Linked DNA regions of Streptomyces hawaiiensis. The main gene of each other region encodes a partner of the protein of the gene in region 2 in a complex. Links are inferred from orthologs where the notes say so. Each region holds a gene or a part of one and is shown on either strand. Other genes may lie near its edges.

Evidence for each region.
Region 1: the proteins of pcrA (region 2) and uvrB are in contact, whole or in part, in a crystal structure (PDB 7EGT), measured with the Thermus thermophilus proteins. The link is inferred for Streptomyces hawaiiensis from one-to-one orthologs. Residues at the interface, in WP_096412145.1 of Thermus thermophilus: His654, Arg656, Phe657, Gln666, Asp668, Glu669, Lys680, Arg681, Leu682, Ser683, Lys685, Tyr686, Ala687; in WP_096411307.1 of Thermus thermophilus: Glu23, Leu25, Arg26, Asp27, Gly28, Glu29, Arg30, Phe31, Arg55, Glu326, Asp327, Phe328, Glu379, Ser382, Gln383, His398, Gly400, Arg401.

Annotation. Positions count from the first base shown.
Region 1 is NZ_CP021978.1:2,247,403-2,251,132, reverse strand. What follows is about bases 1-2,902. They hold uvrB (excinuclease ABC subunit UvrB), read left to right. Parts: upstream 1-333; coding sequence 334-2,472; downstream 2,473-2,902. Other genes in these bases: CEB94_RS10385 (TerD family protein), read left to right, coding at 2,611-2,902; CEB94_RS10395 (MHYT domain-containing protein), read left to right, coding at 1-293. Also shown: more of CEB94_RS10385, read left to right, coding at 2,903-3,189; CEB94_RS10380 (TerD family protein), read left to right, coding at 3,266-3,730. UniProt on the Escherichia coli protein: The UvrABC repair system catalyzes the recognition and processing of DNA lesions. A damage recognition complex composed of 2 UvrA and 2 UvrB subunits scans DNA for abnormalities.
Region 2 is NZ_CP021978.1:5,346,682-5,351,397, forward strand. Bases 1-3,060 are described here. They hold pcrA (DNA helicase PcrA), read left to right. Parts: upstream 1-321; coding sequence 322-2,799; downstream 2,800-3,060. Other genes in these bases: CEB94_RS24825 (M23 family metallopeptidase), read right to left, coding at 2,850-3,060. Outside these bases: more of CEB94_RS24825, read right to left, coding at 3,061-4,385; CEB94_RS24830 (esterase/lipase family protein), read right to left, coding at 4,605-4,716. UniProt on the Escherichia coli protein: A helicase with DNA-dependent ATPase activity. Unwinds DNA duplexes with 3'-5' polarity. Translocates on single-stranded DNA with 3'-5' polarity. Initiates unwinding more efficiently from a nicked substrate than double-stranded DNA.

The DNA.
Region 1 (3,730 bases), 3.1 Mb from region 2 along the record:
GCATGGCCGCCCTCAGCGTCCACCTGCACGGCACGGCCGAACCCACCACCGGAGAGTCGCCCGCGTCCCTGCTCGCGCCCATGCTGATCGGCCCGCTGGCCTTCTTGCTCCTCGCGGGCGTCGTGGTGATGTTCGACCCGCTGATGGTCATGGGGAAGCCCACTGTCGTCCCCGTCGAGCACAAGCCCGGCATCCCCGCCCACACTCCCGTCCGGCACTCCGCCCACCGCCTGCGGTTCCGCCCCCGCCGCACCGTGGAGCACCGGGGCTCCCGCACCCCGCAGAACCGCTGATCAGAGCCCGTTGTCAGTGCGGGGTCGTACGGTGGATCCCATGCGGCCAGTTTCCAAGATCGAACGCACGGTGGCGCCCTTCGAGGTCGTCAGCTCCTACCAGCCGAACGGCGACCAGCCGGCGGCCATCGCCGATCTCGCCCGGCGCGTCCAGGCAGGCGAGAAGGACGTCGTCCTGCTGGGCGCGACCGGCACCGGCAAGTCCGCCACCACCGCGTGGATGATCGAGAAGCTCCAGCGCCCCACGCTCGTGATGGCGCCGAACAAGACGCTGGCCGCCCAGCTGGCGAACGAGTTCCGCGAGCTGCTCCCGAACAACGCCGTCGAGTACTTCGTCTCGTACTACGACTACTACCAGCCCGAGGCGTACGTCCCGCAGTCGGACACCTACATCGAGAAGGACTCCTCGATCAACGAGGAGGTCGAGCGCCTGCGCCACTCCGCGACCAACTCGCTGCTCACCCGCCGCGATGTCGTCGTGGTCGCCTCGGTCTCCTGCATCTACGGCCTCGGCACCCCGCAGGAGTACGTGGACCGCATGGTCCCCCTCCGCGTCGGCGAGGAGATCGACCGCGACGAGCTGCTGCGCCGCTTCGTGGACATCCAGTACACGCGCAACGACATGGCGTTCACCCGTGGCACCTTCCGCGTCCGCGGCGACACCATCGAGATCTTCCCGGTCTACGAGGAGCTGGCCGTCCGCATCGAGATGTTCGGCGACGAGATCGAGGCGCTGTCCACCCTGCACCCGCTCACCGGCGAGATCATCAGCGACGACCAGCAGCTCTACGTCTTCCCGGCCTCCCACTACGTCGCGGGACCCGAGCGCCTGGAGCGGGCCGTCAACGACATCGAGAAGGAGCTGGGCGAGCGCCTCGCGGAGCTGGAGAAGCAGGGCAAGCTCCTGGAGGCCCAGCGCCTGCGGATGCGCACCACCTACGACCTCGAGATGCTCCGCCAGATCGGCTCCTGCTCCGGTGTCGAGAACTACTCGATGCACTTCGACGGCCGCCTGCCCGGCTCCCCGCCCAACACCCTGCTCGACTACTTCCCGGACGACTTCCTGCTCGTCATCGACGAGTCGCACGTCACCGTTCCGCAGATCGGCGCCATGTACGAGGGCGACGCCTCCCGCAAGCGCACCCTCGTCGACCACGGCTTCCGGCTGCCCTCCGCCCTGGACAACCGCCCCCTGAAGTGGGAGGAGTTCCAGGAGCGCATCGACCAGACGGTCTACCTGTCGGCCACCCCGGGTACCTACGAGATGTCCCGCTCGGACGGCGTCGTCGAGCAGATCATCCGCCCCACCGGCCTCATCGACCCGGAGGTCGTCGTCAAGCCCACCGAGGGCCAGATCGACGACCTGGTGCACGAGATCCGGCAGCGCACCGAGAAGGACGAGCGCGTCCTGGTCACCACGCTCACCAAGAAGATGGCCGAGGACCTCACGGACTACTTCCTGGAGCTGGGCATCCAGGTGCGCTATCTGCACAGCGACGTCGACACCCTGCGCCGTGTCGAACTGCTGCGTGAACTGCGCGCGGGTGAGTACGACGTGCTGGTCGGCATCAACCTCCTGCGCGAGGGCCTCGACCTGCCCGAGGTCTCCCTGGTGGCGATCCTGGACGCCGACAAGGAGGGCTTCCTGCGCTCCGGCACGTCCCTGATCCAGACCATCGGCCGCGCCGCGCGCAACGTGTCGGGCCAGGTCCACATGTACGCCGACAAGATCACCCCGGCGATGGAGAAGGCCATCGACGAGACCAACCGGCGCCGCGAGAAGCAGGTCGCGTACAACACGGAACGGGGCATCGACCCCCAGCCGCTCCGCAAGAAGATCAACGACATCGTCGCCCAGATCGCCCGCGAGGACGTCGACACCGAGCAGCTGCTCGGCTCGGGCTACCGCAATGCCAAGAAGGACGGCGGGGGCACCAAGGCGCCCGTACCGTCCCTCGGCAAGGCCGCGGGGACGGCCAGGTCCGCGAAGGGCAAGGCCAAGGAGACGGTACCGACCGACCGCCCCGCGGCGGAACTGGCCGGGCAGATCGAGGAACTCACCACGCGGATGCGGGCAGCCGCCGCGGAGCTCCAGTTCGAGATCGCGGCCCGGCTGCGCGACGAGGTCTCCGAGATGAAGAAGGAACTGCGCCAGATGAAGGAGGCGGGCCTGGCCTGACAGAGCGCCGCGCACGCGCAGTGTTGCAACACCGACACAAAGTGCGGACCGGGGTACGTCGCTGTCAGTGCCCCTGCGTAGGGTTCTGGCAACCGCGATCACGCGGCAACAGGGGACGTTCGAGAGGGGAATCAGCGCGTGACCGTCAACATGACCAAGGGTCAGGCCATCAGTCTGCAGAAGAACGACGGCGGCAGCCTGACTGCGGTTCGCATGGGTCTCGGCTGGCAGGCGGCTCCCCGGCGCGGCCTGTTCGGCTCGCGCACGCGAGAGGTCGACCTCGACGCCTCCGCCGTCCTGTTCGCGGACAAGCAGCCGGTCGACGTCGTCTTCTTCCGCCACCTGGTGAGCGACGACGGCTCGGTGCGCCACACCGGTGACAACCTCGTCGGCGGTGTCGGCCAGGGCGGCGACGACGAGGCGATCCTCGTCGACCTCGCGCGGATCCCGGTCCACATCGACCAGATCGTCTTCACCGTGAACTCCTTCACGGGCCAGACCTTCCAGGAGGTGCAGAACGCGTTCTGCCGCCTGGTCGACGAGACCAACGGCCAGGAGCTCGCCCGCTACACGCTCGCCGGCGGCGGCCAGTACACGGCCCAGATCATGGCCAAGGTCCACCGCTCCGGCCAGGGCTGGGCGATGACGGCCCTGGGCAACCCGGCCAACGGCCGTACCTTCCAGGACCTGATGCCGGCGATCCTGCCGGTGCTCTGAGAGCACTCGGGCCCCGGACCGGCGGGCCCGGCGGGCAGTACCCGACTCCACACAACGACACAGGGGGACGAAGGCGATGACGGCGGAGCTGGTGCGGGGGCAGAACCACCCGCTCTCCCAGGCCCGTCTCGAGATCAGGGTCTCGGCCGGTACGCCGATCGTGGCCGTGGCCGCGCTGGGTGACGAGAACGGCCGTATCCACGGCGCGGAGTGGGTGGCCCACCCGGGCGCACCCACCCAGCCGGGTCTCGAGGTCTCCCGGCAGGCCGCCGCCGACCATCGCCTCGCGGTGGATCTCGACGCCGTGCCGGAGGCCGTCCACCGGGTGAGCGTGTTGCTCGCCCTGCCTGCCGGGGGGACGGGCCCGGTCCGTTTCGGCGTGGTGGCGGCCCCCTTCGTCGCCGTCACCGGCCTCGACGGCGGCGAGGTCGCCAGCTACACCATCACCGGCCTGGAGGCCGAGTCGGCGGTCGTCGCCCTGGAGCTCTACCGCCGGCAGGGCGCCTGGAAGGTGCGCGCCGTCGGCCAGGGCTACGCGGGG
Region 2 (4,716 bases):
CCGCGCGGCCCGGCGACGTTCGCCGGTGGGGGTCATGCGGCCTGGTCGCACCGTAGCCAATTCGTGTGGCCTCTGTGAAGGTTGATGGGTGATATGCCCGATACATTTTCGTGACCTTACTCATGAGCGTTGCAGAGAGTGAACGATCGAGGGGGGTTGGTCATGAAAGGTCCACAATCGCGGGGGTTGTAGCAGGGCGTGATCATGCGGTCATGGACGGCGACATCGCGCCGCCGGGCGAACGGCGTGATCCCCGGGCGCGCGGCGATGTTCTCAGGGCGGCGGCGGGCTGTCAGTGGGGCGCCCTAGACTCGGAGAGCGATGAGCAGCCTCTTTGACGACAACTTCCTGGCGAACCTCCAGGCCCAGCGGGGCCCCGCGGACGAGCCCCCGCCGCCGCCCGAGGACGATCACGTACCGGAGCCGATTCCGGACGATCTGTTCGGCGGGAAGTTCGACATGCCTCCGGACCGGGACGCCTACTACCGGGACGGCGCCCCCCGCCCGGTGGTGGACACCGCCACCCTCCTGGAAGGGCTGAACGACAACCAGCGCGCCGCCGTCGTCCATTCCGGCTCCCCGCTGCTCATCGTGGCCGGCGCCGGCTCCGGCAAGACCCGTGTGCTCACGCACCGCATCGCCCACCTGCTCGCCGAGCGGGACGTGCACCCGGGCCAGATCCTCGCGATCACCTTCACCAACAAGGCCGCCGGCGAGATGAAGGAGCGCGTCGAGCAGCTCGTCGGCCCGCGCGCGAACGCCATGTGGGTCATGACGTTCCACAGCGCGTGCGTGCGCATCCTGCGCCGGGAGAGCAAGAAGCTCGGCTTCACGTCCTCCTTCTCGATCTACGACGCCGCCGACTCCAAGCGCCTGATGGCCCTGGTCTGCCGCGACCTGGACCTCGACCCCAAGCGCTTCCCGCCGAAGTCCTTCAGCGCCAAGATCAGCAACCTGAAGAACGAGCTGATCGACGAGGAGGACTTCGCCGCCCAGGCCACCGACGGCTTCGAGAAGACCCTCGCCCAGGCCTACGCGATGTACCAGTCGCGGCTGCGCGAGGCGAACGCCCTCGACTTCGACGACCTGATCATGACGACGGTCAATCTCCTGCGCGCCTTCCCCGACGTCGCCGAGCACTACCGCCGCCGCTTCCGCCACGTGCTGGTGGACGAGTACCAGGACACCAACCACGCCCAGTACGCCCTCGTCCGGGAACTCGTCGGCACCTCCGAGCACCCCGTCGACGTACCGCCCGAGGCCGAGGTCCCGCCCGCCGAGCTGTGCGTGGTGGGCGACGCCGACCAGTCGATCTACGCCTTCCGCGGCGCGACGATCCGTAACATCCTCCAGTTCGAGGAGGACTACCCGGACGCGACGACGATCCTGCTCGAGCAGAACTACCGCTCCACCCAGACGATCCTCAGCGCGGCCAACGCGGTCATCGAGCGCAACGAGTCCCGCCGCCCCAAGAACCTGTGGACCAACGCGGGCGCCGGCGCCCGGATCACCGGCTACGTCGCCGACACCGAGCACGACGAGGCGCAGTTCGTCGCCGAGGAGATAGACCGTCTCACGGACGCCGGCGAGGCCAAGGCCGGCGACGTCGCCGTCTTCTACCGCACCAACGCCCAGTCCCGTGTCTTCGAAGAGATCTTCATCCGCGTCGGCCTGCCCTACAAGGTCGTCGGCGGTGTCCGCTTCTACGAGCGCAAGGAGGTCCGGGACGTCCTGGCCTACCTGCGCGTGCTGGCCAACCCGGAGGACTCGGTGCCGCTACGCCGGATCCTCAACGTCCCCAAGCGGGGCATCGGCGACCGTGCCGAGGCGATGATCGACGCCCTGTCCCAGCGGGAGAAGATCAGCTTCCCGCAGGCGCTCAAGCGCGTCGACGAGGCGTACGGCATGGCCGCGCGCTCCACCAACGCCGTCAAGCGGTTCAACACACTGATGGAGGACCTCCGCACCATCGTCGAGTCCGGCGCCGGACCGGCCACGGTGCTGGAGGCCGTGCTGGAGCGCACCGGGTACCTCGCCGAGCTGCAGGCCTCCACCGACCCGCAGGACGAGACCCGGATCGAGAACCTCCAGGAACTCGCCGCCGTCGCCATGGAGTTCGAGCAGGAGCGCGGCGAAGGGGAGCAGAGCACCCTGTCCGAGTTCCTCGAACAGGTCGCGCTGGTCGCCGACTCCGACCAGATCCCCGACGAGGAGGACGGCGACGGCGTCATCACGCTGATGACCCTGCACACCGCCAAGGGCTTGGAGTTCCCCGTCGTCTTCCTGACCGGCATGGAGGACGGCGTCTTCCCACACATGCGCGCCCTCGGGCAGGCCAAGGAGCTGGAGGAGGAGCGGCGCCTGGCCTACGTCGGCATTACGCGCGCGCGGGAGCGGCTGTATCTGACGCGCTCCACGCTGCGCAGCGCCTGGGGCCAGCCGTCGTACAACCCGCCCTCCCGGTTCCTGGAGGAGATCCCGCCGGCCCACCTGGAGTGGAAGCGGACGGGAGGGACCGCACCCGCCTCCTCCGGTCCGGTCTCGGCGGTGGCGGCCTCGCTGTCCTCGTCCCGCTCGCGCTCGTCGGCGTCGGGAGCCTCCGGTTTCGCCACGCGCCGCACCTCCGAGAAGCCGGTGGTGTCCCTGGCGGTCGGGGACCGGGTCACGCACGACCAGTTCGGGCTCGGGACCGTCGTCGCGGTCAAGGGCACGGGCGGGAACGCCGAGGCGACGGTCGACTTCGGCGAGGCCAAGCCGAAGCGGCTGCTGCTGCGGTACGCGCCGGTGGAGAAGCTGTAGTTCTGTGAGGTGAGCCCCCGCTGGTCGGACCGGCGGGGGCTGCCGGGACGTTACGTCGGGTCGATGCCGTGGCTGCGCAGCCACGGGAGCGGGTCGATCGGCGAGCCGCCGGCCGTGTGGACCTCCAAGTGCAGATGAGGGCCCGTCGAGTTGCCGGAGTTGCCGGAGCGGGCGATCGGATCGCCGGCCTTCACGGTCGTACCCGAGGGGACCGTGTAGGTGGAGAGGTGGCAGTACCACGTCTCCGTGCCGTCCTTCGCGGTCACGATCATCATGTTGCCGTACGCGCTGTTCCACTGCGTGCGCACGGTGCCGTCGGTCACGGCCATCACGGTCGTGCCGTACGAGACGGGGAAGTCGATGCCCGTGTGCAGGGACATCCAGTTGATGCCGGACTGGCCGTAGTAGGCGCTGAGTCCGTGCCGGGCGACCGGCAGGGCGAACTTGGGGCGCAGTCGCTCCTTGCGGGCCGCCTCCTCCGCCGCGCGCTTCTTCTCGGCGGCCTGCTGGGCCTTGAGGTCGATGCGCTCCTGCGTACGGCTGGCCCGGTCGGCGAAGTCGTCGGCGCCGGCGGTGAGGCTCTGCAGCTGTGTGTCCAGCTTGTTGTTGGCGGCGGCCGGCTTGACCGGCTGCGCGTCCGCCGCGGTCGTCTGCGCCTCAGCGGCACTGTCGTCGGCGAAACTGCCGACGGAGGCGGCGGCGATCCCGGCGACACCCATCACGCACGCCGACGGCACCGCGATGGTCATCAGCGCCGAGCGCTTGGGCGGCGTACGGCGGCGGGAACGGGAACCGGCGCGCGATGCCGCCCGCGAGGGCGGCGCTGCGACGTCCTCCTGACCGTCCAGGAGCGGGGTGACGACGGGCAGTTCACCGGTGGCGGCCGGCTCGCCGCTGTCCGCGGCGGGGTCCTGGTAGCCGGCCCCGGTGGAGTCGTCGTACGTGAGCTGGTCGAACGTCGCGGTCTCGTGCTGGTCGAAGGTTTCGGCGGGGTGCTCGTACGCCTCGGGAGCCGGTGCGGCGGTGCCGTCGGAGTTCCACTGTGTTGCGTCGTAGGCACCCGTGTCGAAGGTCTGCGTGCCCCACTCCCATTGCTGGGTGTGGTCGGCGGGGTTGCCTGACTGGTCGGGCTGGAGCCAGGCGCCGGCCTCCCACTGCCCGGTGGCGTCGGGAGACGGGGCCTGGGACGGGATGACCGGCATCGGCTGCTGCTCGGCCGTCCAGGAGGTCGTGTCGTAGACCCCGGTGTCGTAGGCGGCGTGGTGCTGGGCCGCGTACGCGTCGTAGTGCACGTTCTCGTGCGTGCCGGTGGGCCAGTGGCCGGTGTCGTAGGTTCCCGTGTCCTGGCCGCTGCCCGGCATGTCGCCGAAGAGGGGGTCGGTCGCGAAGCTCGCGGTGGCGTGCCCGGTGGCATCGAAACCGGTGCCGTGGGTACCGGTGGAGTCGAATCCGGTGGCGGTGTAGTCGCCGTACGTGGTGAAGTCGCCGTACTGGGCTTCCTGGGTGCCGTACGGCGCGTAGGGCGCGGAGGCGGCGTCGGAAGCCGGAGCCGGGGTCATGGTCCCCGACGGGTGACGGTCGTTCACCAACTTCTCTTTCGCCTCGACAACAGGGGCTGCCAGAGCAGTGCGGCGACTGTACCCGGCGGTATGCGGGCACGACAATCTTCGGCAGGTTTCGCGCGCGCAGGAAACGGGCATTCGGCCGCGTTTTGGCGGACCGCGGACACGGGCTTGGCCCTGTGTTCGAAGTTTGTTCGAGGTTGATCGGTACTGCGGCGTTGAGTGACCGCTGTATGACGAGTCTCAGGCGACCGTCAGACCGCCGGTGCGTTCGACGGACGGTTCACCCGGGCGGGCCGTGTCGAGGACCTGCCGTATGCCGTTGGCGACGGCGGGGTGCACGGGCAGCGCGAGA